Regions from separate parts of the Nostoc edaphicum CCNP1411 genome, predicted to be linked through region 1. Evidence: riboswitches for the same ligand, from Rfam matches in the RefSeq annotation. Region 1 holds a riboswitch; the other holds the start of a gene.

Evidence for each region. Region 1 has a riboswitch for cyclic di-AMP ahead of HUN01_RS05800 (universal stress protein). Riboswitches for the same ligand answer to the same signal wherever they lie in the genome.
Region 2: it holds a riboswitch for cyclic di-AMP, as region 1 does, so the genes downstream of both, HUN01_RS33275 (glycosyltransferase) here and HUN01_RS05800 (universal stress protein) in region 1, are expected to answer to the same signal.

The regions. Positions count from the first base shown of each region.
Region 1 is NZ_CP054698.1:717,519-730,065, forward strand. Features, by position in the region: gene ntrB (nitrate ABC transporter permease) at 1-16, shown strand, start outside; gene HUN01_RS05790 (ABC transporter substrate-binding protein) at 104-1,546, shown strand; gene HUN01_RS05795 (ABC transporter ATP-binding protein) at 2,032-2,868, shown strand; cyclic di-AMP (ydaO/yuaA leader) riboswitch at 2,886-3,115, shown strand; gene HUN01_RS05800 (universal stress protein) at 3,315-3,935, shown strand; gene HUN01_RS05805 (ArsB/NhaD family transporter) at 4,050-5,387, shown strand; gene HUN01_RS05810 (high light inducible protein) at 5,704-5,907, opposite strand; gene HUN01_RS05815 (MFS transporter) at 6,389-9,508, shown strand; gene HUN01_RS05820 (HupE/UreJ family protein) at 9,965-10,639, opposite strand; gene HUN01_RS05825 (hypothetical protein) at 10,792-10,929, shown strand; gene HUN01_RS05830 (ABC transporter ATP-binding protein) at 11,088-12,547, opposite strand, start outside.
Region 2 is NZ_CP054698.1:7,336,114-7,348,660, reverse strand. Features, by position in the region: gene HUN01_RS33290 (hypothetical protein) at 1-1,320, shown strand, start outside; gene HUN01_RS33285 (TonB-dependent receptor) at 1,317-5,201, shown strand; gene HUN01_RS33280 (hypothetical protein) at 5,471-5,668, opposite strand; gene HUN01_RS33275 (glycosyltransferase) at 5,770-7,041, opposite strand; cyclic di-AMP (ydaO/yuaA leader) riboswitch at 7,202-7,443, opposite strand; gene HUN01_RS33270 (DUF1350 family protein) at 7,908-8,894, shown strand; gene HUN01_RS33265 (hypothetical protein) at 8,906-9,049, shown strand; gene argC (N-acetyl-gamma-glutamyl-phosphate reductase) at 9,127-10,116, opposite strand; gene HUN01_RS33255 (amino acid ABC transporter substrate-binding protein) at 10,456-11,361, shown strand; gene HUN01_RS33250 (DUF3102 domain-containing protein) at 11,345-11,800, opposite strand.

The DNA.
Region 1 (12,547 bases):
TAGAACTGCCAACTAACAAAATTCGGCTGCTATCAAAACAGCAAAATGTAACAATACTCTGCGCTTGAAGCGTGAGTAATTGATCACCAATGGAGCTACAAAAATGGGTGATAATAACTGGACTCGACGAGATTTTATTAAAGGAATCGGAGCAACCACAACCGGAATAGCGCTATCTTCCTGTGGAATTTCAGGAGATAGATCAGCTAAAGGACTAACTGAAGAAGCCTTAGCCGTGCAACCAGTAGTTAGATCGCAAGACCTAGAAAAATCTGACCTTACCATTGGTTACGTTCCCGTTAATGATTGTGCGCCATTTGCGATCGCCTGGAAAAAAGGTTTCTTCCGCAAATATGGTTTGAACGTTACACTCAACCGCGAAGCTAGTTGGGCTAATTCCCGCGACGGTTTAATTTTTGGTCGCCTGGATGCTTCACCCGTAGTATCCGGTGCTGTCACCAACGCCAGAATTGGTGCTGAAGGCGCACGCCAAGCCTCCTTGTGTGCAGCCATGACCATTCATCGTCATGGTAACGCCATGACAATGAACAAAGCCATGTGGGATTTTGGGCTGCGTCCGTGGTACGAATATCAAGAACAATATGGCGATGGCGCTTTGGAAGCCTTTGGGCGCGATTTCCGAGGCTATTTTGAGAAGCAGTCGTCAGAAAACAAAGTCTGGGCGGTAGTATTAAGTTCTGCCATTTATGAATACTTTGTCCGCTACGTATCCGCCGCCGCAGGTGTTGATCCTCTCAAAGAATTTCGGATCATCATCGTTCCGCCCCCTCAAATGGTAACAAACGTGCGGATTGGTGCCATGCAAGCTTACATGGTTGCAGAACCCTGGAATACACGAGCAATAACAGGTAATGAAAACATCGGCTTTACCTTCGCACAAGGTAAAGAAGTCTGGTTGGGACACCCAGATCGTTTGTTGGGAGTGATGCAATCTTTCATCGAAAAATATCCCAAAACCTATCGTTCTTTAGTCAAGGCGATGATTGAAGCCTGTCAGTATTGCAGCAAAGTAGAAAATCGCCAAGAAGTAGCCGAACTACTTACAGACCGTTCCTTTACAGGTGCTAAACCCAAAAATCAAGATGCTCCAATTGCGAAATTTACAAGTCCCGGAATTCTGGGCAACTATAATTACGGCGGCTTTGACGGCAAAGACCGCACCATCCAAGCCGATGACACCACGATTTTCTTCGATATTCCTGACAACCTTCCCAAGCAGCCAGGAGAACACTCGACATTCTTATGGAGATCGAGAAGTATCTGGTTAATGACACAAGCAGCCCGGTGGGGTCAAATTAAGGAATTCCCCAAAAATGCCGAGGAACTAGCCGAAGATGGCTGGAGAACAGATTTATATCGGGAGATAGCATCTGAAATGGGCATTGAGTGTCCCAAGGATGATTACAAGGTCGAACCACCAGAAGTATTTATAGATAAGAAAGGCTTCGATCCCAGCGATCCGGTGGGTTATCTAAATAGTTTTGCTATCAGGGCTAACGCTCCCACTAACTTTTTCATGTCGTGAAATACCCCTTTTTGCTTCGCTGAAAAAGGAGCTTCCAATTTCAACTACAGCAACGACGGTCTTATTCGTCTTTTGGGTTTCCCGTTTCATCCGCTCTTGCCACGTTAGGCATTCCTATTACTAGAAATTCGGAACTAAATCCGATGATAGCGCAGCGTTAGCGAGTCATCGAGCGTCTGGTCTTACAAAGCGTCAACAGGCAGCCGCCCGTCTACCACAGGCAGTTTGATTTTTATTTGCACAACACCGCTTGGATTTATTGCAATAGCAGACCAGCTAACAGTGTTCTTTCCCCGATCTACCGATTTATCTGCGGCAAATATCTTACTACTACTTTGAAGTTAGCCTGTCTGTTCAATACGGTCGGGTGGGTCAGCGACCATTTATATCATACGTCGCTAATGCTGCGCTATCAGCAGCCAGCATCCTTTTGATCGGAAACAATCCAAAATTGATTGACTAAATTATTTCGGGAGCATTTGATGATGGAATATACTTCATTCCCTATTAATACCCAGACCGAAGTTCTTCCCCGCACTGGATTTTTAGAAATTGAAAATTTAGTCAAGTCTTATCCGACACCTGATCAAGAGAATTTTGTCGTTTTAGATGGAGTTAATCTGACAATTGGTGAAGATGAATATATTTCTGTAATTGGTCACTCCGGTTGTGGTAAATCAACTCTATTAAAGATAGTAGCTGGTTTAGAAAAAGCAACTTCCGGCTCAGTCCGGCTAGATGGAAAAGAAATTCGTCAGCCAGGAGCCGAGCGGATGATGGTATTTCAGAACTATTCGCTGTTACCTTGGTTAACAGTACGAGAAAATATCCGTTTAGCTGTGGATGAAGTGCTAAAAAATGCTAATCGGGCTGAGAAAATTAGCATTGTAAATCAGCACTTGGCAATGGTAAACTTGACGGCGGCGGCTGACAAATATCCTGATGAAATCTCTGGAGGTATGAAACAACGAGTAGGTATTGCCAGAGCTTTAGCAATTCGTCCTAAAATGTTGCTGATGGATGAACCTTTTGGGGCACTAGACGCGCTAACTCGTGGCAAATTGCAGCGGCAGGTATTGGATATTTGGGAAAATAATCGTCAAGCAGTGATGATGATTACCCACGATGTAGACGAAGCAATTTATATGTCCGATCGCATCGTCTTAATGACCAATGGCCCGTCTGCTAGTATCGGGGAGATTTTAGAAGTTCCTTTTGAGCATCCACGCGATCGCGCCGCCATGCGAAACTCAAAAGAATATTTTGAACTCCGCAACCACGCCTTAAATTTCCTTGATCGATATTTTGCCCAAGACGAGTAAATTAGATTATCATTTTTTTTAGTGGGTAGCCTAATTCAAATTCATGAAAGCTGGATTTGGAACGGAGGAACCAATGTTTGGGGCTAATCTTGCAGAGAGCAGCAATTTAAGAGTCAGAAGTTCTAACTCAGGACTCAACACTTAGCACGGGCTAAACACCCCGCTTCCGCTAACAGCACTCCTAAGAGAGAGACACCTTCCAGTCTTAGCCCGTCAGCTAACTCCGTAGGCAATGGAAGGAACCCCCAAGAGTTTGGCTGTAATACAGTTATTATTGGGGTTTCCTTGACTGATTTAAGATTTGAGATTTTGGTTATCGTTACTCAATTTAAAATCCAAAATCGTTCGACTGAGCGTAGCCGAAGTCCAAAATCCAAAATTTGTCCCCCTGCTTCTCATTACTAATTCATTTCATTGGGAGAAGTAAAACTGTGCAAATCAAGCCAATGTTAGCACGTCTGCAAAGTGCCACAGGTCGAGATGACTTAATTGAACAAATGGTACTGCTGCCAGAACCTAAAAAACCTTTTTATAACAAACCTCAAAGCTCAAAAGCAGTTAATTTAATTGTTGCTTATGACGGATCTCCCAAAAGTCATACGGCATTAGATATTGCCTTTTGGATTGCCCATCAAACCCGTTTAGCTACTAATGCAGAAGTTACAGTTCAAGCTGTTTATGTATTAGAAGATAATCAAAGCAGTCAGGCTCCAAATATCTTGAGCTTTCCACAACAACAGCCTTCATTGGAATGTCAAGTTAGTGAAGTATCAAAGTCTGTCACACTGGTATTAACTCAACCCAAATTGCAGGCAATAGTAACTCCCTTACAACAAGCAGATATAATTCTTTGGCAAGCTCGAAGTCTAGCTGAAGAATGGCAGGGTTGCTTCAAATCTCATTTGCGCTTTGGCTGCATTTCTACAGAACTTGCCAAAGTTGTTGAATCAGAAAATGCCGATATTCTGTTTTTAGGTTGCAACTCTGTTAATCACCCAATGATTGAGGCACTAGGCTCTAATTTTCCCTGCGCCGTTTTGGGTATTCCCAGTTGTATTGATGAATAATCGCTATTTCAAATTTCAGTAATTTTTATCCAATTTTAATCACAGATAAGTCACCTATAAATAGGTGGCTTTTTTCGCTACTATTCAACCAATTAAACTTCGAGAGGTTAGGGTGTGGAAAACTGGCAAGCAATCCTTAGTGTGATTACGTTTACAAGCGTCATTTTTTTAGTAATGACGGAATGGGTACATCTCACTATTGCAGCATTACTAGGAGCATTATTGTTAGTTTTTAGTAACGTCATGACTTTACAAGAAGCTGTTGGTTACATCGGTAACAGTCATGGAACACTCGGTTTATTCTTTGGAGTTATGGTGTTAGTACGGGCTTTTGAGCCTACCAAGATATTTGATTATTTAGCTACTCAAATAGTACTCTTAGCGAAAGGACAAGGCAAACGTCTATTACTTGGTATTGTCGCTATTGTGACACCCATTTGTGCAGTCTTACCAAATGCCACAACAGTAATGTTGCTAGCACCTTTAATTCCACCAATGGCGGAGGAAATTGGGATAAATTTCGTACCATTATTGATTTTAATGGTGTTTGTTGCTAATAGTGCCGGACTGCTGACTTTAGTTGGAGATCCTGCTACATTTATTGTCGGTGATGCTGTGAATATCAGCTTTACAGATTATTTATTGAAATTGAGTTTAGGAGGAGTGATTGCCATTGTCATAGTGATTGCAACACTGCCATTTTTATTCCGTAAAATTTGGAATACACAGTTAGATAATCTTGAAGAACTGCCACACCCACAAATAAATCATCCACGTGCTTTAAGCTTCGGTGCAGTTATTGTATTTTTCGTCCTGCTATTTTTTGTCATCGGAGAATCTCTACCAGTTCCGATTTCACCTGCTGCCGCAGCTTTGTTAGGAGCAGCTTTAGCTTTGCTTTTATCTCACCATAGCAAAATCGATTCAGTTAACAACATTTTGCGGGATGTAGACTGGAGTACATTGATATTTTTCATGAGTATTTTTGTGCTAATCGGAGGACTAGAAAAAACAGGTGTAATCAGTGGTTTATCAGGAATATTGGCAGTAATTTTAGGAAAAAATATTATCCTGGGTTCTCTATTTTTATTATTTTTTGTGGGAATATTATCTAGCGTAGTGCCCAATATTCCTCTAGTGGTGGGGATGGTTCCCTTACTGAAACAATATATTGTGACTGTCGGATTAGCACCCACAGAAGTTTTAGCACAAGACTTTCAAGGACAGTTTCCGCCAGAAGTATTACCTCTGTTTTATGCCATGATGTTTGGTGCAACTTTAGGAGGTAATGGCACACTTGTAGGTGCATCATCTAATATCGTAGCCGCTGGGATTTCTGAGCAGCATGGACGCCGCATCTCGTTTAAAACTTTTCTCCACTACGGTATTCCAGTGATGCTATTACAACTAGTAGCTTCAGCTTTATATGTGTTGTTTCGGTTTTTACTTTAGGTAAGGATAGTGCTAAGTAAGTCGGCGTAAATATTTGATTTTTGAAAATATACGTAGCGGCGTGGCAAGCTTCAAATAGTGCATTAGACGTAGGTTGGGTGGAGCGGAGCGCAACCCAACATATATCTATCAAGATGTTGGGTTACGCAAAGCCTCCACCCAACCTACAATTTTTTGGAACATTTTAGCCTTGCCACGCCAGCAGAGTGCGTTAGCGACAGTATAACGCACCCTACAAATGCCTAATTTTGTTCAAAAATCAAATCGGACTCCTATAGGTTCTTAATCAGTCAGAATGACTGTGGCAGACTATTTATTAGTAACCAATTATGTGTAATACGTCGCGCAGAACGCTAAAACCGGCTAAATCCCAAAGTAAATAGGCAAGAAAGCCAATAGCTGCTAATCGACCGTTCCAGATTTCGGCTTGAGGAGTCCAGCCAAACAAAAATGCGTTGCGATCTATGCCGTTATAAGCTTTAGCAACAGCTGATAAATCAGTGGTAGGACGTGTTTCCATTTTTTTGTACTCAAGATGTGTTTGTTAACTTTAATGTAGCTATTTATAACTAAACTGCTTTATGCCTGTAGAAACAAACTATAGACACTTCTTTAGGACGATAATCAACAACATATTGGTACAGACAAATCCACCTTGAGAGGGTGACAAAAAATAGCTATGTAAATAAATACGAAATATTGTAAAGCTTATAATTCATGTACAATCAATCGCTAAAAATAACTAATTAAAAATTATAAATTAGCTATATACACATAATCTTGTCTGCCAATTAGATCAAGTTTTTCATCAAGAGACAATAAAACTTATATCTTCCGCTGGATGAGGGTTTCAGCCTTTTGATGGATGCTTTAAACAGCTAAATTCTACGATTCTGATCTAAAGAGTTAGGTATTGCCATAGGTACAAACATAAATACTAAGAGTTGCTTCTCAAGAAAATCTTAATTCCCCAAATTTAAACCTTAGAAGAAGGAAATACAATGTTCCAAAGTACGGAAATCATGCTGGGACTCTACAAGCCACTATTGTGGCTAGCACAGATTACAGGAGATCCCTCAAACGTCACGCCAGCACAGGCATCGGCTCTTGTTTCCGGGCCGCGCTTTTTTGTGGCTTTAATCTCCGGCGTGATTCTAGCCTTTGCTTTCCAACTAGTTCTAACTAATCTCTCCCTTGCAGCCGGTATTTCCTACCTGGGGCACTCATCTGATTCGGATTCAGATGATGGGGAAGTGGGAAGTTTGGGTGGCAGCATTCGCAAAATCGGCACAGCAGTGGGGATTTGGACATTAATCACTGTGACGATCGCCTTATTAATCGCTTCTTTCCTCGCAGTAAAATTGAGCCTGGTAATCTTAGATCCAGGATTGGGAGCGATTCTCGGTTTGGTGATTTGGGGTGCTTACTTTTTAATTCTCGTTTGGGTAAGTTCCACCACAGTGGGTTCCTTAATTGGCTCAGTCGTCAATACCGCAACTTCCGGCTTTCAGGCGATTATGGGGACTGCTACCGCCGCACTGGGTGCTAAAGCTGTGAATAACCAAGTGGTCGCGACAGCTGAAGCCGCCGCCGCCGCTATCCGTCGAGAATTAGGAAGCGGCATCGACCCCGTAAGTATCCGGGAAAACATTGAAGATTACTTAGAAAAGATCCGTCCTCCAGAACTCGATGTGTCAAAGATTCGGAGTGATTTTGAAAATTTACTCAACGATCCGCAATTAAAAGCGATCGCAGGGACTCCAGATATCCGCAACATCGACCGCCAAAAGTTCATCGAGTTAGTCAGCAGTCGCACCGACCTTTCCAAAAAAGACGTTAGCCGCATTGCTGATACGTTGTATAAAGTTTGGCAGCAAGTGGTAAGTCAGCAACCACCCACGGAAGACCGTTTGGGTGAGTTGATGGATTATCTGAAATCACTTCCACCAGGACAAAGCAAGACAGATGAACTCAACGCCAAGCTGGATCGTTTAGTCGCAGACAAGGGTGGTTCCAAAGGATCTGACCAAAAAGCAGCTACGGGGCCAATTCAAAGTACACTCCAGCAAGGACTATCTGCCTTAACCGGCATCGTGTTGGGACGCACAGATTTGTCTGATTTAGATGTGGAAAAAATCTTGCGTAGCCTCACCACTGCCAAAGAGAAAGTCACCCAAGAAGCAGATAAGCTAGGGTTGCCAACGCCATCGCAACCTTATAGTCCAATTCGGGCTGATGTCGAAAATTACCTGTACAACACTTATGCTTGGCAACTGAGTCCAGAAAAAATCACTCAGGAATTTCATGATGTCATCTACGACCCAGCAGCCGACCCTGGAATCGTCCGCAGGGAACTAGAACGACTATCTAGTAATGATTTCGCCAAAATCCTCCAACAGCGGGGATTGCTCACCCAAGGACAAATTCAGCGCATTGCCGATCGGTTAGAAACTGTCCGCCAAGAAGTCCTAGTGACAGTGAGAGCGATCGAAGAAAGAGAGATAGTCCAAGACTTGCAACGCGCAGTGGAAAGTTATCTGCTCGTTACTCCAAAAGCAGATTTCACAGCCGAAGGCATTGAGCAGAATTTCAAACCTCTGTTGCAAGACCCAGAGGCAGATTATGAAACCCTGACATTGCGACTGGCACAGATTGAAAGGCAGGAAATTCGGGAGATATTGCTGCAACGTAATGATGTCCAGCTATATGAAGTAGACAGCATTCTGGATGAGTTGGAAAAACAACGCGATCGCGTCTTGGTAGAATCCAAAGGACTAGCTGAACAGGCACAATATCAAGCAGAAACCCTGTGGCTGAATGTAGAATCATATCTGCGTAACACCGGAAAATCAGAACTGAATCCTGATGCCATCCGCGCCGACTTCAAAAAGTTACTGGAAGATCCCCAAGGTGGAATCACCTCAATTCGGGCACGTTTGTCTCGCTTTGACCGCGATACTTTGGTGCAATTGTTGAATCAGCGGGAAGATTTGAGTGAAGATCAAATTAATCAAATCATCAATACTGCTGAAGAGTCATGGCACAGTATTCGCCACACACCCCAAGCTTTAGCAGATAAGGCGAAAGAGCAATACGACTCTGTTACCACCACGATCGCAGATTATCTCCGGAATACTGGGAAACAAGAACTGAATCCAGAGGGTATTCAGCGAGATTTGACCAGATTGTTTGAAAATCCCAAAGAGGGAACCGTAGCACTACGCCGTCGGTTGTCGCAGGTAGACCGGGATACACTAGTGAAGTTGCTCAGTCAACGTCAAGATTTGAGTGAACAACAAGTCAATGAAATCATTGATTCCACCCAAACTTCGATTCGCAACTTTGTACGTGCGCCTCGTCGCCTTGCTACCCGTACACAGCAAAGAGTGGAAACATTCAAAGGTTATGTGGAAGAGTATCTGCGCCAAACAGGCAAAGAAGAACTCAATCCTGAAGGTATCAAACGTGACTTGCAATTATTGTTGCATGATCCACGAGTCGGGGTGGAAAGTTTTAGCGATCGCCTTTCCCATTTTGACCGCTCTACCATCATCGCCCTGCTGAAAATTCGGGAAGATATTTCTGATGAAGAAGCGGCGCGGATTGCCGACAATATTGTATCTGTAAGGGATCAATTTGTAGAACAAGTGCGGAATATTCAACGAGGTATTCAAGATGCAATTGACGGGGTTTTTGGCCGCATTCGCAACTACCTCAACTCCTTGGATCGCCCGGAACTTAACTATGACAGTATCAAGCACGATGTTCGCACATTTTTTGACGATCCCCAGGCGGGATTTGATGCTCTGCGCGATCGCCTCTCCTCTTTTGACCGTGAGACCCTAGTGGCAATTATGAGTTCTCGTGAGGACATCTCCGAGGAAGATGCCAACCGGATCATCGACCAAATTGAACGGGCCCGCAACACAGTATTACAACGTGCAGAACGCATACAGCACGAAGCCCAACGTCGCCTAGAACAGGTAAAGCATCAAGCACAGCGGCAAGCAGAAGAAACCCGCAAAGCCGCAGCTACAGCAGCTTGGTGGCTGTTTGCCACAGCACTCGTCTCCGCGATTTTCTCTGCATTAGGAGGAGCGATCGCTGTAATTGCGCTGTAGTTACAAGTTGTCTCCGCTAACTTTTAAGCCTCCCATGCCGGGAGGCTTTTTTGTACTTATACCAATTAAATTAATGATTGCAACACATCCTTGGGTAAAGACGCGATTCATCGCGTCTTTACAAATGATCTATTTGTCGTATTCTTTTTTCAAATTGGTATTGGGACTTATGCAAAACTATATGCTGTAGGGGTAATTCATGAATTACCCCTACAGCGTGTTCTGTTCCAGTTTTAATGAACTTTGGGGGTTTAAGTCCCCTGCCTCTATAGGCAGCCCGTTTTGGGTCGGGGTCTAAATCCCCGGACGCTCTCTACGAGACGCTAAAAGCGAACGCGGACTCGCTAACGCAAAACGTAATTGCGAATTGCGAATTGCTTTAATACGTAGTGGGGGCGCACAGCTAGGTGTACGCCCCCACGAATGAATGTATTCCACTGAATTGAAATATATTATTTAAATAATTGAATTGCTCAAAAACACAATGCCGATCGCACATAAAGCGAAACCAGCAATGGTAATTTTCCAGGGTAAAGTTCGGTTGATTTCTCCCATACCGATTGCAGTACCAATTTGTCTGGCACTCATGGCAACTGCAAACAGAGTTAAGATCATACCTACTATATAGGCAATTAATGGTATCGTTCCTGCCCCAATAATAGATTCATCAACAGTGTAACCCTGAAATAAACCAGCACTGATGCCCATGAGAGCAAGTACCACAAAGTTTGGTTGATTTGGCATCATCAGCATAGTACTAAAAATGATGGTAGAAATAGCGATCGCTATTTCTGCACCTGGAAAATTTAGCTGGGATAGATGAATTACAATGCCCAAGATTGCTGCTAAGACAAAGCATCCAACTATCACAGCGCCACGAATAAACACAGATGATAGTAAGCCAATAGCAACAATACCAACTAAACAATCCAAGCCAATTACTGGGTCTGCCAGTCCCCAGAGAAAGCCTTCCCAGTAGTTAGAGATGGTATGGTTAACTGGTGTTCCACTTAATGAACTCAGCAAGCTGATTAAAAGTAGAACTGCGATCGCACCAATATGGCGATGCATTAAATTCGAGGTATAAAATTCTCGTGAAGTACGGAATGATGATAATTTAGTTTTGAACATCACTATATGCCAAATTAGTTTTTTCGGTAATTTATACTACCCACCTACCCCAAAAAACTAACGTGGTAATTACGCTAGATTGTACTAGCTTCATCTGACTCAGTATTCAGGGCTGAGTAAGTTTTAATTTACTCAGCAATTACACTGAAACAGTGGTTGAAGATATAGGACAATACGGTTCGGTTAAGGCAAAAGACGCGATGAATCGCCGTCTCTACAAAAGACCAATTATTGTAGAGACGGCGATTTATCGCGTCTTTGTGATAAATTATCGAATCTTTGTGATCTAAAATTTTCATCAAAAAGCCTTAACCAAACCGTATTGAGATATAGGACTCATATTTGATTTTTGAACAAAACTCAGTATACCTTTATTCCTTCTTCCCAGTCCCCAGTCCCCAGTCCCTTACCTCTACGAGTGATTCAGAAATCAAATCAGATTGCTATATCACCGCAGTAATTCCTCAACTTGATGTTGGCTCCACAAAGTTCTGTATAAACCCTGTTGTTGTAAAAGTTCTAAATGATTTCCGATCTGAACAATTTTCCCCTTTTCCATCACAAAAATTCGGTCAGCCGCCGCCGCCGCGGATAATTGATGGGTAATAAAAATTACTGTTTTGCGCTCTGTACCACCGGAGAGATTGTTGAGGATTTGTGTGGCTGTTTGATTATCCACACTAGAGAGAGCATCATCTAAAATTAACACTGGCGCATTGACCAGCATGGCCCTAGCTAAAGCAGTCCGTTGCCGCTGTCCGCCAGAAAGAGTAATACCGCGTTCACCAACAATGGTTTCGTATTGCTGTGGAAAATTGTTAATTTCTGATTCAATTTGAGCAAGTTTAGCAACATATTCGATCTGCTCTTGTTCGCTAACTGGATCGCCGTAGCGGATATTATTTTTGATTGTGGTGCTAAATAGAAAGCTATCTTGAGGAACGTAGGCGATCGCACTTCGTAAATCTGTCAAAGCTATCTTAGTAATATCCAGCCCATCTAAAAACAACTGTCCTGATTCAATATCCAGCAAGCGCGGCAAAGCATTGGCCAAAGTAGATTTCCCCGAACCAATTGCCCCAACAATCGCTACAGTTTCTCCAGGAGCAATGGTAAAGTTAATATTTGCTAAAGCTGGAGTATTGGAACCAGGGTAATTGTAAGTGAGATTTTTAGCTGTCAGTTCCCCTTTAAGTTCAGCCATCGGTAGATGTATCGCATCGGCTGCATCTTTAACTTTCGGTGTGACAGAGAGAATAGATTCAAGGCGATCTATACTAACTTCACCCCGTTGGTAGGCAGTAATTGTGAATCCTAAAAGGGCTGTGGGGAAAACTAGACGCTCTACATAAATTAACAGTGCTAAAAAGTCGCCAACCTGAAGGGTTCCAGAAGACATCCGCGCCGCCCCTAGCCAGATAATCACCAGTGAACTGACATTAGCTAGCCCGCCAATTAACGGAAACAGTGTATTTCGGATTTTTGCTAGTTCTAAGTTAGCAGTCAATAACTGCTGATTTTTCTTAGCAAAAGCTCGACGTTCATTAGCTTCTTGGGCATAGATTTTAATTAAGGCAATGCCACTGATATCCTCCTGAATGAGTTCGCTGATGTCAGAGAGTTGCTCTTGGACTGCTGCTTGTTGTTTGCGTAAGCGATCGCTAAACAGACTCACCAGTAAGAGCATAAAAGGGTACACTGCCAGGGAGGCTAGTGTGAGATCCACACTAATGGCCAGCATTACAGGCAGTGTCAGGGCGTAGGCAAACACAGTATTTGCCAAACTCAAAACTGCAAAACCCAATAACCGCTTGATATTGTCCACATCACTGGTAGCCCGATTAATCAAATCGCCAGCAGTATTACTGGCAAAATAAGCCGGCTCCAGCTTGAGTAAGTGTTCAAAAA
Region 2 (12,547 bases), 1.1 Mb from region 1:
CAGATCAATGTTAGTCCTAGCCCATTAGTTGACCCATTAGGGCGGATTTTAGGTTGTGCTGGTACAATTTTACCTGACTATACAGGTTTTTCAGTTGGGGTATACGAACCTAACTCTATTGATCCAACGGGGACAGAATTGGGCAGTTTGGTTTCTTTGACTAGAACAGAGTTACCAGATATTTCTAATAACGATGTACCTGGTGGTAAATCGCCAAATACCGAGAATAGTAACCCTTACTTCGTTACGAATAACCCTGCGGGTGTCTACAATTTTTTACTCGATCCGAATAAGGGTCAAACTGATCCAGGTAGAACCTACATTTTTGTAGTTAATCCACCACCAAATTCTATCTACAAACAGCGGCGGGTCAAGATTGAAATCCTTGGTAGTAGCGGTACACAAGGTAATGGTGTCGTGCGATATGTCGCTACTTCTCTAGATGGTCAACCAATTAGTCTCACAGGCGAAACCAGGGTAGAGCAAACAGTTGTTTTAGTTCCCAATGCAGAAACAGTGGGACTGGATTTATTAGCCTTTGAATTCACCACAAATTTGTGTCAAGCCAATCAGTTACAGATTATCAAAACAGGCGATCGCGCTGCTGCTGAACCTGGGGATACGGTAATCTACCGCCTGTCAGTGAAAAATCTCGCTGATGCTGGTTTAAATAATATATTTATCACCGACAACCTACCTTTAGGATTCAATTTCTTGCCTAAATCTGTGCGGGGAGAATTGGACGGTCAACCAGTCACTATCACCTCAGAACGCAATGGAAACACAGTGACATTCCGCACAGACGTAACGATTCCTACAGAGAAAGTTCTGAATATTGCCTACGCTGCTCAACTCACAGCCGATTCACTGCGTGGGAATGGTCGTAATAGTGCGATCGTTAATGCCCAACGAGCTGATAACAGTTTTAGCACCAAGGATGGTCCCGCAACCCACCAGTTGAAAATTCGTCCAGGAATCGTTTCTGATTGTGGCACGATTATCGGTCGGGTGTTTGTTGATAAAAACTTTGATGGTGAACAACAGCGTGGTGAGCCAGGAGTACCAAATGCGGTGATTTTTCTGGAGGACGGGAACCGCATCACTACAGATCCGAATGGTTTGTTCTCCTTAGCTAATGCTTTACCTGGATACCACACAGGTGTTCTAGACCTCAGCAGTGTACCCGGTTACGCCCTAGCTCGTAACGAAAAATTCCGCGAACGCAATAGCCAATCTCGCTTGGTGCATTTAGAACCTGGTGGCTTGGTACGTATGAACTTCGCTGTCACCCCCACATTTCAGGAGTCAGTGAAGAAATGAAACTCAGACTGCACTGTACAACTACATTTAACCTGAGATTGATCGGGGCGATGCCAGTAATGGCTCTCAGCCTTGTTTTATATCCTGCGATCGCTAAAGCTGAAATCACTAGCGAAAATCTACTGTTCCCCGATTCTCCTTCGCAGGTAGACAAGGGTGTAGAAGATCCTGACTTTTCAAGTTCTAAAAGGGGAGAGGCTTTGAATTCTCCCCATCTTTTGGGAAGTTCTGACAAGCAATTTTCACCCCTCGAACTTCCCTCAACTTCTTCAGCACCAGTTACTCATACTTCAATTCCAGATATCCAGCCAAGTGAAACGGAAATACAACCATTTCAACCAGCAACTTCTGTTGATTTGCCCAGAGGCTTACGTAAAATAGCAGCACGCAAAGACACTGAGACACAGCTTGAAGCTTCTCCAACAGAAATACAACCATTTCAACCAGCAACTTCTGTTGATTTGCCTAGAGGCTTACGCAAAATAGCAGGAGTAGAGGACACGGAAACAACAGAAGGGGTGAATGAAAATCTTCCCGTGTCCCCCACTATCCCTATCTCTACAGCAATCAAAATTTTGACTCCGACGGCTGACAGTGTTGTAGATGTACAAGCTAGCACGGTAATTGTACAGTTTCCCACTGGTAGTCAAGTACAATTGCGGGTAAATGGGGCGTTGGTAGACTCTTCTTTAGTGGGACGGACGGAAACTGATGCCACTACTAACTTGGTAACGCAGACATGGTATGGTGTCTCGTTAAAAGAAGGTGCAAACACGATCTCTGCACAAGTTGTCGGCGGAACAGAACCCCCTGTAACAGTGCAAGTCGCAGTCCGGGGAGCGCCACAAAAACTAACTGTAGAAACAGTTGAGTCCCGTATCCCAGCAGATGGACGTTCTACGGCGACAATCCGGGGTCAACTCATCGATGCAAGTGGTAATCGTTCTAACCGTGATGCCGTTGTCACTTTGATCCCTACTGCTGGTGAGTTGGTTGGGAAAGACTTCAAACCCGATGAACCGGGATTTCAAGTGGAGGCGAAAGCTGGGCAATTTATAGCGATTTTGCGATCGCAACTCAAAGCCGAAACTGTGACAATTCGCGCGATCGCTAATGATTTAGAAGCCTTTACTCAACTGCAATTTGAAACGTCACTACGTCCGAGTTTGGTGACAGGGGTCATAGATTTACGTTTAGGCGCTAGAGGTACAAATTATTACGGCAGTTTCCGTGATTTTCTCCCACCTGATAAAGACAACAGAACGCAATTAGATTTCAATTCCGCGATATTTGCCACTGGTGCGATCGGGGAATGGTTATTTACAGGTGCATACAACAGTTCTCGTAGCTTGAATGAAGATTGTAACTGCGATAATCGCCTGTTTAGAACTTACCAATTCAGTGAGCAAAACTATCCTGTTTACGGCGATAGCTCAAAAGTTGATGTAGTTGCGCCTTCTATTGACAGTGTATTTCTGCGTTTTGAACGTTCATCTCGTATTCCCGGCTCTAATCCAGATTATGGCATGTGGGGTGACTACAACACAGAAGAATTTGCGCGGCGATCGCAGCAATTTACTGCTATTACCCGTCAACTTCATGGTTTTAAAGCTAACTACAACTTAGGAAACCTACAAATTACAGGTTTCTATGGCAACAACTTAGAAGGGTTTCAAAGAGATACCATTGCTCCCGATGGTACTAGTGGTTATTACTTCCTCTCTCGCAGACTACTACAACCAGGTAGCGAAAATGTCTTTATCGAGTTAGAAGAACTCAATCGTCCTGGAACTGTCTTAGAACGCAAACAGCTTAACCGAGGCCCAGACTATGAAATCGACTACGATCGCGGTACATTAATATTCCGCGAACCGATTCTTCGCACCGATATTGATCAAACTGGACAAGTGTTGGTACGTCGGATTATTGTTAGCTACCAATATGACGATCAAAACTCTGACGGTAATATCTATGCTGGTCGTTTGCAATATAACCTTTCCCGCAAACTTAACCAGGAAAGTTGGATAGGAGCAACTTATGTTCAAGAAAATCACGGAGTACGTGACTTTCAACTCTACGGTGCAGATGCGCTGATTGCTTTGGGTGACAAAGGGAAGTTAATCGCAGAATATGCCCATTCCACTAATGATTCTGATGTTGTGGGAAAAGTTAGTGGTGACGCCTACCGCTTGGAAGCTGAGGGACAAATTGCCAATGGGATTCAAGGTCGTGCCTATTATCGCTTTGCTGATACGGGTTTTGCCAATAATGCCACTATCAGCTTTGTACCGGGACAAACCCGTTATGGAGCGCAGGTTACAGCTAAAGTCACCTCAAGTACTAACGTCAGGGTGCAATACGACCACGAAGACAATTTTGGGATTGCTCCCCAACCCCTAGACACCTTTGAAGAACTGTTTGCACCCCGTTATGAGTCCATACCTGGGAGCAAAGTTGATAATTCACTGACGACGATTTCCGCGGGGATTCAACAACGTTTAGGTAAAGCTATTCTAGATGTGGATTGGATTCATCGTAATCGGGAAGACCGCATCCCCGACAGCGCTCTGAATAGTAATTCTAATCAATTGCGATCGCGTTTTACAGTTCCCATTGCGAAAAACCTGACTTTCCAAGCCCAAAATGAACTCAGCTTATCTTCTCAAAAAGATACTGTTTACCCAGACCGTACTATTTTAGGGTTGAATTGGGCAGCACTTCCTGGTGTCAGTGTCAGTTTGGCTCAACAGTTTTACACTGGCGGTCAATTTTCGGGTAATTCTATCACCAGCTTAAGTGTCAATGGTGAACACAAACTCGGTACTGATACCACCTTGACTGGTCGTTACTCAATTTTGGGTGGTGCAAATGAACTGACTACCCAAGGTGCAATTGGTCTAAATAACCGTTGGACTATTGCTTCGGGATTGCGGCTGAATTTAGCTTACGAACACGTATTTGGCAACTTCTTCGGACGAACTGCGGCGGGTCAACAATATGCCCAACCCTACGCCTTTGGCCAAGCAGCATCTGCGATCGGATTTGAGGGTGGCGATAGTTACAGTATTGGGTTGGAGTACAGTGATAATCCCCAGTTTCAAGCCAGCGCTCGTTACGAACATCGTTCCTCTTCTGGTGGTAGTAATACAGTAATTACCGCAGGTGCCACAGGTAAAATTTCTCCGGCTCTGACGGCTCTAGTACGTTATCAACAAGCAAACTCTTCCAATCAAAAGCTTTCAGGATTGGGAGATACCGCTAATTTGAAGCTGGGTTTAGCCTACCGCGACCCCAATAGCGATAAATTTAATGCTTTGTTGCGTTATGAATATCGCCAAAATCCGACAATTATTCCTGAAACTATTCTCTTAGGTAGTGGTACGGGTTCCCAAGACCATACCTTTGCTTTAGAAGCTATTTATGCCCCTAACTGGCAATGGGAATTCTACGGTAAGTATGCTTTGCGTAACAGCACTTCTTATTTAGCCGACGATTTAGTTGGTACAAGTATGGTGAATCTGGGACAATTGCGAGCTACTTATCGTTTGGGATATAGCTGGGATTTAGTGGGTGAGGCTCGTTGGATTGGTCAATCTAACTATAGTGAGACGGGCTTTGTTCTGGAAACAGGCTACTACCTCACTCCTAATCTGCGCCTTTCTGCTGGATATGTTTTTGGTAAAGTCGATGACCGAGATTTTTCTGGGACACGTTCCGCAGGTGGGGCGTATTTGGGCTTCACGGTCAAGCTTGACGAATTGTTTGATGGTTTTGGACAGCAAAAACCTGTAGCACGTCAGCAACCAGAATCTACGGTGCAAACTCTGGTAAAGAAATTAAAAAATAGAATTCAGGAGTCAGGAGCCAGAATTCAGAATTGAATTCTATGTGACTGGCGGATAGCGTAGCAGTAACAAGTCCGCGTACTCCTGCAAACAAGCAAGCTATGCATAGTGTAGAGAGCTTTCTGAATAAAGGGGTTCCTGAGAGGCTCCGCCTCTAGTGGCTTGACCAGAGGCAGAGCCTCTAGGAATTCGTTCCCAGCCTAGGGGCTGGGAACGAGGAACACAGGACTTTGGGCTTATCTTAGTGCCATTTAGGTCTGAATCCCCTTCCAAGTTTTCCCAGTCCCCAGTCCCCAGTCCCTTTTTCAAGCTTCCTTTGTCAGCATCCAAGCAGAGTAAGCATCCTCAAAAAATCTGCTTTGACGACGAGTTCCCTTATGCTTGCTGACTCTTACTTTCAGGGTAGTTGTGTAAACTCCATCCATTACCTGATGTCCATAACCACAAACTTGACCAACTTGCCCTGTTCTTTGATGCAAAGCATAATCTCCAATATTCAGCATAATTCTGATTCCCTAATTAACTAGGCTGAGTAGTTTGTTTTTGACTGTTTGGGCGCGATAAAATCACTTTGAGGATATTACCGCGCTCAAAACTGTAAAAATTAAGCTGCAATCCGGGGTCGGTTATTGGGTGCAGTTGGAGCCAGCAAACGACTGTATAGCTGAGTCAGTCGGAATGCCACACTATACCAACTAAAAGCAATTTCTGTCCGTTGCCTTGCTGCTTCACCTAACTGGTCTCGCCAAGCTGGGTTGATCAGAATGCGGTCTATGGCAGCAGCAAAAGCCACTTCATCTTTGGCGGGCGCTAGTAAACCTGTGACCTCTGGTACTACAGTAAACTGCAACCCACCGACATTACTAGCTACGACTGGAGTTTTACTCGCCATCGCCTCAATGGCAACTAAACCAAAAGGTTCATAGTGACTGGGCACTACGCAGACATCAGCAGCAGCGTAGTAGAAGGGGAGGACGGTTTCATCTAGGCGACCGGTAAAGGTTGTACAATCTTCTAATCCGAGTTCAGTGACAATGCTGGCGATGCGATCGCGTTCAATTCCATCACTCTGACCTGGACGACTACCACCCCCAATCACTAGTTGGAGGTTAGCCTCACCCCTTAAACTCGACTTGCCAATGGCTCGTACTAAAGTTTCAATACCTTTGCGTCGGTCAAACCGACCAACATAGAGAACCATCTTGGCATCTGGTGCAATTCCCAACTTTTCCCTTGCAGCAGACCGCAGAATTTCCCCAAATTTATCAGTATCAGTACCACAGGGAATCATTTCAATGTTCCCTTTGCTGGAAACGAGTATCCGCATGTGTTTCTGTTCTTGTGGACTGGTCGCAACCACGCAGTCTACAGTTTCTAGACAGGCTTTTTCTATAGCTAGTCGCTGGGCTGCAATTACGGGAACATCACCAATACTTCTGTATTTAACCGCTCCTAAAGAGTGGTAAGTATGCACCTGAATCAGCGGTTGTTGCTTTTTCAATTCCATGCCAACCCAAGAAGACAACCAGTAATTGGTATGAATTAGGGAGTAATGGAACCCTTGGCGTTGCTGAAATCGCTGGAATTCTTCGATAAATTCAGGTAAATGGTTAAACAAGTTATCTCGCCCAATAAACTCAGCTGGGCCAGCTTTTAACCGAATAGTACGACAATTCAGACTATGTTGAGCGATCGCAGCTTGGTCAGGACTACTCCGACGAGTGAACATATCCACTTGCCAACCTTGCTGTGCTAGGGCATAACCTACTTGGCGCACATAGACATTTTGACCCCCAGCTTCTTCTTGACCGATTTCAACAGCCGGGTCACCATCGACAGAAATTAGAGCAATGCGATGTTTATTATTCTGGAACATAGCTGATTTTCACCTCAAGGCAAATAATCCTACCTCAGACGCCAGAAATCAAGATATTGTTATCCTCTCTCAAGGCCGAGGGCAGGCACAACGAACCACAAAGTTACCAGCCAAAGGACACTGACGAGAACAAGGCATTACTTGTAAGAATGCTTCTCGTTCAGTCTCTTCTCAATGCCGACGAAGTTAGCTGACGGGCTAGGACTGAGAGATGTCCTTCTTGAAAAAGTTATAAGTTGTGAGTTATGAATTATCTATTTAATAACTTTTAACTCCTCACTCTTAAATCCTCACTCTTAACTCTAACTTTCTTCAAAATACGCCCCAAACTTGGTTCCTCCGCTCCGGTTTACCCTTACTCACAAAACTTTTCAGGGAATATAGTGGATTAGGCAGACTGATTTATTTTTCTTCACAGTTTATAACGTGTCATCATCAACTATGTCAACAGTATGAACAAAAAAAGTGTGTTGGTAATCACTTTAAAGCTTGTTGTGCCTAGCGTTGGAGAATCAGGGTATAGGGGAAAATTTTAGTTTTTAAGATGCTCTCAACAATAAACTTACTGATATTCACTGTTATATTTTCTTGAATTTTTAGGAATGAAATAGACTTGAGAGTTTTAGTGCAAAAAAATCTGGTTAGAGAATATTTGGAAAGTCAACAAATATACTCGAAACCTCTTTCTTTGCAGGAAAGAGGTTTGGCAACCCCCATTTCCTCATAAGAAAGGAGAACAGGGAGGTTTTGAGAAATTTGATGAACGATACTTTTTAAACATCCTCTTAAAGAATCCGAAAAGCAGCAACTTCAGTTTGGAGATTAAGTATACACCTACCAAAATGAGATGTACTCATTGCTAAATCATGGTAAATACAAATTTGAAACTGAGATTTAAACCTGTTTCTTACAGTTGGGTTGCTCTACATCCACAACCTAAAGGAGTAATTCAATTTATTGCAGGGGCTTTCTTTGGTACTTTTGTCCCCATGCTTTTCTATCGCTATCTGCTTCAATGTTTATTCGAGCAGGGATATACAATTATCCTTCTGCCTTTTAATTTTACTTTTAATCATTATGTAGAAGCTGGTTTTCTCATGAGAGAGCAGTATGAAATTCTGCCAGAGCTTGTGAAAATGGCAAGTGTTGCAGGATATGATTATGAAGCCTATCTAGATGATAAGAACTTTTCTTGGATTGGACATAGCCTTGGTTGTAAATATATCTCTTTGTTAGAAGGATTTACTGCTCTACCGCCAAATCCTCAAGATAGAGAACAGTTTATTCGTAATCTGCTGTCTTATACTTCCGATGAGTCACAGTTAAAAAGTGTCGTTGCAGACATTAACATTCTCTTTGAGGAACTAACGCGAAAAACTGCTGAAGTTAAAAAATTAATTTATAGCTATGTGCATAAGGATATCAACTTTAACAGTGTCTTTATTAAAGGGCAGGTTTCTATCCTATTAGCACCTGCTATTGCTGACACAGGGAGTGCAATTCGTCCTCAATTTTTAGCTGATATCATCGATAATCTTGGTTGGGGTGTGAAACCAACTGTTGAAGAAACCCAGAACTTAATCAAGGATAGTGGGCTATTTAATATCATGGGTTTAGTCTGTTTCAAATCAGACAATATTGCTAAATCGACCTGTGAATGGTTTACTAATATTCTGCAAAAGCCGCCTCAAGATTTTCGGGAAAAATTTGCAGGTGGACATTTAAGACCTCTAGGTATTCAATTAGGTAACTATGTCATTAATCTTTTTAATAAACCGTTGATTGAATCAGTTCAAGAGCGAAATAGAGGATTTGAGCATAGTGTTATTCAGTTGCTTGAGAAACTGAAATAAAAATCAACATAATGGGCATTGGGCATTGGGCATTGGGTATTGGGCATGGGGCATGGGGCATTGGGTATGGGGCATTGGGTATTGGGCATGGGGCATGGGGCATGGGGCATGGGGCATTGGGTATGGGGCATGGGGAAAACAGTTCCGAGTTATGAGTAAAAAAGTAAGATTTCACACTCAGCACTCAGAACTCAGCACTCAGCACTCCCTCTCCTCACTCCCTATGCCTTTTTCATAATCCCAACTCTTCTGGAAAACCGAGCATGATATTTAGGTTTTGGACGGCGGCTCCTGATGCGCCCTTACCCAGGTTGTCAAGACGAGCAACTAGCAACACTTCTTTGGTAGTGTCATTGGCGAATACAAAAACCTGAACAATATTGGTGTTTTTGATTGCGTAGGCGTAGCCCGTCGTAGACATAGCATCCAAAAATATTCCGTCTCGCAACAGAGTAGAATCTTGGTATGGAGCAACCTGCACAAATTTTTCACTTTGGTAGTAGTTAGCGATCGCTTCATGAATAACTTCACCTGATGGTGGATTATCCAAAGTCCCCAGGGGCAAAGGCACTTGTACCAGCATCCCCTGCTCAAAATCCCCTACTGCCGGTACGAACAGCGGCGGCGATGCTAACCCTGAGTAATAATGCATTTCTTTGACGTGCTTATGCCCAAACCGCAACCCGTAGATCCCATAGGGATAGAGTGATTCTGCTCCGGCTTGTTGCTCGTGGAAGGTATGGTACTGTTTGATCAGATTCTTCCCACCGCCAGAGTAACCTGACACTGCATTAACGGTGATAGGAAAGTTGCTGTTCAGGAGTCCCTTGGCAATCAACGGACGGATACAAGCCAAGAATCCTGTAGGATAACAGCCAGGATTGCTCACAAACTGGGCGCTGGCGATTTTCTCTCGCTGTCCTGGATTTAGTTCAGGGAAACCATATACCCAGTTCTTAGCTGTGCGATGGGCAGTACTAGCATCAAGGATCTTAACCGTAGTACTACTTACCAAGCTAACAGCTTCAAGGGCTGCATCATCAGGTAGGCAGAGAATAACAACATCGACGGCATTGATTAGTTTAGCTCGCTCAAATGCATCCTTACGTTTAGATTCCTCAATGCTAACTAACTCAATATCATCCCGTTGATTGAGACGTGAGTAAATTTGTAAGCCTGTGGTTCCTGATTCGCCATCAATGAAAATCTTGGGTTTAGTAATCATGCCTTCAGCACCCTTAGATGTAAGTAGTATTTTAAAACAGCTATAGCAATCCGATTATCTTTTTGGAAAAATCAACGAGAAGAAGGCAGGGGGCAGGAAAAGAAACTCTCCTATGTTCGCATAGTGGCTACTCTTACGAGAATGCTTTCAGCGAACTCGCAGGGTATTGCCTCTACCTCATGTAGTTTTGCGTAAGTCCTACAGAGTAATGAAAAAGCACTAATGTAAAGAATAGTTACTAGATAACCTTACTATGTACTCGATAGTGATACCTTCTCGATGCTTGATATCTAGATCAGATTTGATTTTTGAAAAAACGACCTATTCTTAAAGCTTATGTATGAAAAAATTGCTATCCCTATTTTAAGTCTCATATTTGCGACGCTCATACCTAATATGGTAGCTGCTGAGACTGTGATGGAAAAAGTAGCCAGAACAGGGGTATTAACAGCTGGTACTAGTAGAGATGCGCTACCTTTTGCCTATGTGGATAGTCAAGGAAAGTTAAATGGCTATTCTGTAGATATGCTGACTCTGATTAAAGAGCAATTAGAAAAAGACCTAGATAAAAAAATTAAACTGCAATTAGTTGGTCTTAGCCCTTCTGAGCGGATTACTAAAATAGTTAATCAACAAGTTGATATTGTGTGTGATGCTAGTAGTTTTACCTGGAAGCGAGATAAAAAAGTAGACTTTTCTGTTAGCTACGGTGTGACTGGAACCCAATTATTAGTTAAGAAAGGAAGTAATCTAGGTTCCCCTGAATCCCTTATTGGTAAGCAAATTGGTGTGCTGGCGGGAACCACAAATGAGCAGGCGATCGCTCGTGTACAACCTAGAGTTAAGCGGGTGTATTTTAAAACTAGGGCAGAGGGATACACAGCTTTGCAAGAAGGTACTATTGATGGTTTCTCGTCCGATAGCATTCTTTTAGAGGGATGGCTACAACAGCAAAAAAATCCAGATGCTTTTGCGATCGTACCCCCTCGCCCCTATTCACAAGAAGGTATCGCTTGCATGGTGCCAGAAAATAACTCGAAATTCTTGGATACAGTCAACTATTCTCTGGTCAAGTTCATGCAAGGATTTGTCAATGGTAATCAGCAATATGTCACTATTTTTGACCGTTGGTTTGGGTCTCAAGGCGCTGTAGCGCTTAATCGGGATTTACGTGATTTGGTAGTGGAAACTATGCAATTGGTCATAGAATTTCGTGAGGAAATTCCTAAAAGCGACCTGTGATATCAAGTCCGGTTAAAGACTTATCATTAAGGCAGCAGAGGGGTATAGGGGAAGGGTTTTTGGGTTTCTGGATATCCCGCAGTTTTTGAGGTGTGGAGGGTGCAGCAAGTAGATACAAAGCGGAGGTAGCAATGTCAATCTGTGCAAGATTTGCACGGTTGTCAAAGGTTTCATACACATTAATAAAGTTGTATGCTGTTCGTCGGCTCCAACCAAATTCTGCTTTCAACCAAGTATCAAACTGCCCATGCTTCAGTTTAGAACGCACTTCTGCCAATCGTTGCCCAATCTCCCAAATGTCTTGAGCAGTCTGCCGTAACTGCTCTCGGATTTCTGTTGTGCACTGTTCAACTAATGTCCGCTGCTCTGGAGTGAGAAGTTCGTAATCAAAACGAGTAATAATTGTATCTTTTGTATCCTTGTGATTTGATTTTACCATTGTGAATTTCCACATCCATTGGCGAAGAACTCAGCTATTTTGGATTACAGATAGAACATACACAAAATCGTGAGCATAATCTCACTCAGTTGTAGCTAGACTTCCTGCACTAAGTACACTATCTTAGGGACTTCCAAGAAATAAATTATCCATTTTGTGGAGTGGGCAACATGAGCGCCCTAAATCTGGGACGGGTGGGGACACCCATCCCACAAGAAAATTTGGGATGTTATTTTATTTGGAAATCCCTTATTCATTTTATTTTAAAAGCAGGAAAATCTGGAAATTAGACTTATATCGTGTCTGGCTAAAGACTTTTCATTTAGAACGCAGTTCTTGCTGGGGGCTGGGAGCAGCGAGAAAGAGGCGTTTCCGATTTTTGCACAGATGCGTAATCATAAGTGATTAACCGGACTTGATATCACAACAAAAGCTGAGTGTTTGGTAGCTGGTAAGATTTAACCTGCAAAAGGGAGGGAATCTGAGCAAGATACCTATGCTGACAACTAACAACTAAAGACTTGACAAAAAATCCCATTTACTTGTTAACTGAGAATAATTACTAATTATTTCAATATTTAGTTAAAAACGCTGGCATGGTTTTTGCATTATCAGGAGGCTTGTCTGAATCAATAAAAATTACCATTCTTATTGATTCAGACACAAATTTAAGTTGGCACATTGGACTGATTTCCGGTAGCAACGATTACTAAAGACATCTGCCGTTTAGCCAGTTTCTACAGCAAA